Linked DNA regions of Bacillus pumilus. The protein of the gene in region 2 interacts with the protein of the main gene of each other region in a pairwise test. Links are inferred from orthologs where the notes say so. Each region holds a gene or a part of one and is shown on either strand. Other genes may lie near its edges.

What was found.
Region 1: the proteins of ftsZ (region 2) and zapA interact in binary tests that used the Bacillus subtilis proteins (3 or more experiments, as listed by UniProt). The link is inferred for Bacillus pumilus from one-to-one orthologs.

Annotation. Positions count from the first base shown.
Region 1 is NZ_CP046128.1:2,454,107-2,456,879, forward strand. What follows is about bases 78-2,773. They hold zapA (cell division protein ZapA), read right to left. Parts: upstream 1,707-2,773; coding sequence 1,449-1,706; downstream 78-1,448. Other genes in these bases: polX (DNA polymerase/3'-5' exonuclease PolX), read right to left, coding at 78-793; GKC25_RS12460 (CvpA family protein), read right to left, coding at 908-1,441; rnhC (ribonuclease HIII), read left to right, coding at 1,886-2,764. Also shown: more of polX, read right to left, coding at 1-77. UniProt on the Bacillus subtilis protein: Activator of cell division through the inhibition of FtsZ GTPase activity, therefore promoting FtsZ assembly into bundles of protofilaments necessary for the formation of the division Z ring.
Region 2 is NZ_CP046128.1:1,421,705-1,424,672, reverse strand. What follows is about bases 38-2,928. They hold ftsZ (cell division protein FtsZ), read right to left. Parts: upstream 2,111-2,928; coding sequence 965-2,110; downstream 38-964. Other genes in these bases: ftsA (cell division protein FtsA), read right to left, coding at 2,144-2,928; GKC25_RS07050 (S8 family peptidase), read right to left, coding at 38-672. In the rest of the region: more of GKC25_RS07050, read right to left, coding at 1-37; more of ftsA, read right to left, coding at 2,929-2,968. UniProt on the Bacillus subtilis protein: Essential cell division protein that forms a contractile ring structure (Z ring) at the future cell division site. The regulation of the ring assembly controls the timing and the location of cell division.

The sequences.
Region 1 (2,773 bases), 1.0 Mb from region 2 along the record:
GAATATTGTGATCTTTTGAGCCAGTGAAATGGTGCAGCGTAGTCGCGAATTGGTCTGATGTCACAAGCCGGAAGTCCACACTGATCTCAAAATCAAGGGCAAGAATGACAGATACCTTCGTATCACCGCTTGCGATGACATCTTTCACATCATCAAGTGCAACGAGCTGCTCTCTTACTTGCTCAGGATCATCTGTCGCAATGATATAATCTAAATCTTTCACAGTTTCACGTGCACGTCTTAAACTGCCAGCTCTTGAAAAACGGATGATACCTTTCGTCTCTTCAAGCGCATGATCAATCCGCTCTGCCACATCTAATGCAAAGCCAATTGGCAGTCGTTCCGGCTGCTTTCCCGCTTCCTCAAGAGCCGCGAGAATCTTTTCTTCTGTTTTTTTGCCAAAGCCAGCAAGTGCTTGTACCTTTTCCGCTTCGCATGCTTCTCTTAGCGACTGTGCATCGTGGACGCCAAGCTCTTGGTAAAGCTTAGCGATCTTCTTCCCGCCAAGTCCTGGTAATTTTAAGAGCGGGACAAGTCCTTCAGGCACTTCCTTTTTTAATTGTTCCAGTGTTTCTGATTGTCCTTTTTCGATATACTCAGTGATCACAGCAAAGGTTCCTTTACCAATGCCGGGTAATGCTAATAGATCATCTATTTGAGAAAGGCTGCGGTCATCTTGTTCCAGTGCCGCTGCTGCTTTACGAAAGGCAGAAATCTTAAAAGGATTATCTCCTTTCAGCTCCATATATACTGCAATTGTTTCAAGAAGTTTGATAATATCTTTTTTATTCATCTCTCATCCTCCAGCCGCTTTGGCATCTTCCTTTATAAATATACAAACTTTTCCTTCATCCTACAACTTTCTGTCATGGAATGAGAAAAAACTTCTCCAAGATAGGAGAAGTTTTTAAACTCCATACGTCGTCCATAAGTCTTTGACAAGACTGGACAGATAAGGGGTGTTGCCTACGATCACATCTGCTAATATGGATTTGCTCATCATTGTTTGCAGTGCATCGACTGGAAGTAATGCAGCGACAAACAAGAGAATAAACACAAATAGATAGGTTTCAAGAAATCCTAAAACACCGCCAAGCAGTTTGTTGACCTGCTTAATCACAGGTATACTCGCAATGGTTGTGAGCAATCCGCCAATGATGGCGAGCAGGATTTTGGTCAAGATAAACAGAATGATAAACGCAATGGTATTATAATAAGCTGTTTCTAGATTCCCACTAAAGAAAGCGAGCTGCGCTTGACCGCCGCTAAAATTAGGCGCTGGAATCCACGTAAGCTGTGGTGCAAGTGACTGATAAAACATGGAAGCCACTAAGATAGAAACAACAAAGCTGATCAATTTAATCAATTGAAGAATAAACCCACGTTTTAGACCGACAAGCGTTCCCATAAGAAGCAAAAACAAAATGATGATATCGATCACGGTAATTTCATTCCTTTTCTTTAAGCTGAATCTCTAGTTTTTCGTATTGCTCTTTTAATTTCAAGTAGTCGTGGACGACATTGACTGCTGTCAGTACAGCTAATTTGTTTATATCAAGGTATGGATTTTTTTCATTTATTTCTCTCATTTTATCATCAACAATTGAAGCAACGTGTCGCATATGCATCTTCGTTTCTTGACCGATGATCGTATAGGACTGTCCGTAAATCTCAACTGTTGTTTTCGTTTTACCGCCGTCAGACAACGTTTCTCCTCCATTCCACGAGAATCCTAGTCTCTATCATAACATGTTTAGACATTGAATGGAAAGACGAGCCCTTCCCTGTTATGGTACACTTTAGAAATCAATGATATCAAGGTAAAAAGGAGTTAACCACTGTGCCCCAATCCGTCTTAAAAGCAACATCAGAAGACCTTAAAAAGATGAAGAGCGCGTATGCGCACCACTTAACTGATACTTTACCACCAGGCGCCCTTTTTCAAGCAAAGGTTCCTGGCTGTACGATTACAGCCTATCGATCTGGAAAAGTGCTGTTTCAAGGACAAAAGGCAGAAGCTGAAGCCAGTCAATTCAGCCATTTAAAAGCAGCTGATACGAAAAGTCAAAAAGCACCTGCTGTCACAAAATACAGTCCGCCGTCAGGAATTGCTTCTATGTCCGTCATCGGTTCAGATGAAGTAGGAACAGGTGATTATTTTGGACCGATGACGGTCTGTGCCGCCTATGTTGATGCCAGCCAGCTTGCTCTCATGAAAGAGCTTGGCGTAAAAGACTCAAAAGGTCTAAAGGACCCGCAGATTATCAATATTGCCAAAGATCTCATCAAAACCATTCCGTTCAGCCTTCTCGTGCTCCGAAATGAAAAGTACAATGCGATGCAGGAAAAGGGCATGAGTCAAGGAAAAATGAAGGCGCTGCTTCATAACCAAGTCATTACCTCTGTGCTAGAAAAACTAGACGGGAAGCAGCCCGAAGCCATTTTGATTGACCAATTTGCAGAACCGGGCATTTATTTCAAGCATCTTGCAGGGAAAAAAATCATTCGGGAGCGGACGTACTTTAGCACAAAAGCAGAAGGCATTCATTTGTCAGTTGCTGCGGCTTCCATTATTGCAAGGTACGCCTTTTTAATTGAAATGGATAAGTTGTCAAAAGCAGCAGGCTTTGACATTCCAAAAGGAGCCGGTCCTCATGTGGACAAGGCGGCAGCGAAGCTCATCAAGCTGCACGGCGAAGATGCTTTACGTCAATTTACAAAGCTGCATTTTGCCAACACACAAAAAGCGAAAAAATGGTTATAAAAAAGAGCT
Region 2 (2,968 bases):
ACTTGCCACAACAGTACCAGTACCGTCATAGCCTAAAGCCCACGCTTCTGGAGCATGAACCTGAGAAATGTTCCACTCGACTCCATCTACTGCTTTCATTTGTTTTTTCTGCTTAGACGTCTTCAAATCAACGGGCCGATGAATTTGACGGGTTTCATTCGGCAGCACTTGATCTACTTCTGGGAAGGAAGCCACCTTTTCCATGACTTCTTTCGTTCCCGTCACCGCTAGACCATTCACAATATAGTACGAATGAATCTCCTTCACTTGCTTTTTCTTTTGTTCCTTTTGTAAATACGTAAGCAGCGCTTGCTGCGTCTCCTCAGACGTTGCTCTTAATTCTGATAAGACAGCTGATCTTTTTGTGTACTGCGTTCTAGCCGCTGTTAATTTCTGTTTTTTGGCTCTGGACACAGCTTCCTTCGCCACTTTTTGCGTATTTGTTTGCTCCTTCATTTTGATTAAAAAGGTCACCTTGTCATCCTGCTGAAACTGCTTCATTAATCTTGATGAGATCTTTGCTTTTGTTGTCTTAGAGGAAACAGCTTCCTCCTGATATGAGGTAGAAGTCGATTTTGCTTGAACCATCCCAAAGCTTGTCATCGTTAAAGTACCAATCACCATAAGACTCATCAAACGATAGTTGGCGGTCTTGCGAAACTTCAATTTCAATCAAATCCCTCCTCCTCAAATGGCCAAACAGAGTATATGTCTCACTCCTTTCCTTCATTTGTTCATGACAAGATTCATGGTGTTCTTTTTAATGTAGTCAAATAAAGTTCATCATCTTGTCGTTTTTTGTAAGAGGGGTTAAAAATGATTCTTTTTTCTTAAGCACCTTAAGTCAAATTACATATGAAAGATGAAGTGGCTCTCACACATTTAAGACTTTTTGATTAGAGTCCCCTTATACGTTGAGACATGAAAAAACCCCTTCCAATGGAAGGGGTTAAGCTATACTCGATTAGCGTTTATTGCGGTTGCGTAAGAACGTTGGAATGTCCAGCGTATCATCACTTGATTGTGTATTTTGTCTCGGCTGAGATGATGGCTGCTGATGTTCCTCACGTTTTACTTCACGTTTTTGAGGAATGGATTGATTTTGCTTTAATCCTTGTCCTAGTGGATTTCTTTGTGGTTTTGTCACTTCTGGCTCTTGCTCAATAAATCCAGTTGCGATCACAGTCACCACAATTTCATCCTTCAAGTTATCATTGATGACAGACCCGAAAATCATGTTTACATCTTCGTCAGATGCAGAAGCCACAATATCCGCTGCTTCTTGCACTTCATAAAGACTTAGGTTTGTGCCACCCGTAATGTTCATGATGACGCCTTGAGCACCATCGATCGCTGTTTCTAGAAGTGGTGAAGAAATGGCTTTCTTCGCTGCTTCAGCAGCACGGTTTTCACCTGTTGCGACACCAATACCCATAAGAGCCGAACCTTTATTGGACATGATTGTTTTCACGTCAGCAAAGTCAAGGTTAATCAGACCTGGTGTTGCAATTAAATCGGAAATCCCTTGAACACCTTGTCTAAGCACGTTATCTGCCGCGCGGAATGCTTCCAGCATTGGCGTGTTTTTATCAACAATTTCAAGCAAGCGATCGTTTGGAATCACGATTAATGTGTCAACTGCTTCTTTCATAGAAGCAATTCCTTCAACTGCTTGAAGCTGACGCTTTCTTCCTTCAAATGTGAAAGGACGAGTCACGACTCCAACTGTCAATGCACCAGAATCTTTTGCGATTTTTGCAATGACAGGTGCAGCACCCGTACCAGTTCCACCGCCCATACCAGCTGTAACGAAGACCATGTCTGCGCCTTTTAGTACTTCTTCAATCTGCTCTTTGCTTTCCTCAGCAGCCTTCTTACCGACCTCAGGATTCGCACCTGCTCCAAGCCCTCTTGTCAGCTTAGCACCGATTTGCATTTTAGTTTCTGCTTTTGATAGATTTAACGCCTGTGCATCTGTATTGACTGCAATAAAATCGACACCTTGTACGTCATTTTCGATCATTCGGTTGACAGCGTTATTCCCGCCGCCACCTACTCCGATTACTTTAATTGATGCTAGGCCGTCTATATTTGTTTCAAACTCCAACATGCTGAATCCTCCTAATCCGTCGAAAATCTAATTCTATTCCCAGAACATATTAAATAGTTTTTTCATTTTGCCCGGTTTTTTATTTGTCTCTTGTTGTGCTTTTTGTTTTACTTTCGGTCTTGGCTGCGCTTCTTTCACTTGTGGTGCAGAAGAAACCGGCTCCATGGATGCGCCTACTTCATGAAACGCCTCATCTGGCATTTGGAATCCAACCTGTCTGCCCTGAATCTTTGCATTGCGATAAGCAAAGTGGATCAGACCCACTCCTGTCATATATTGAGGCTCTCTCACCCCGATATAATTCGGACTTGCAATCCTGACATTGTTTTGCAAGACCGTTTGTGCAAGAGAAAGGATACCTGGTATGGCTGCCTGTCCACCTGTTAGAACGAATCCACCAGGCAAATCATGGACACCCATATTTCTTAATTCCTCTGCCACAAAGAGCAGGATTTCCTCCAGCCGCGCTTCAATAATGTTAGCCGCATCAAGTTGTGTATACGTTTGTTTTTGATCGGTACCGATCACAGAAACTTCAAATGTCTCCTCAGTCGATGCCTCATCATAAAACGCATGCCCAAATTGTTTTTTGATTCGTTCAGCTTCTTCAGTGGAAGTTCTAAGTCCTATAGACAAATCTTTTGTAATGTTCTCTCCGCCCAAAGGGATACTGTGAGTAGAATAGAGATGCCCGTTTTCAAATACGGAAATCGTTGTAGATCCGCCGCCAATATCGACAAGAGCTACCCCGAGATTTTTTTCATCTTTCGATAATGCTGCTGAGCCCGATGCGATTGGCTGCAAGCAAATATCCATAATTTCAATTCCAGCTCTTTCTACACAGCGGAGCCAGTTATG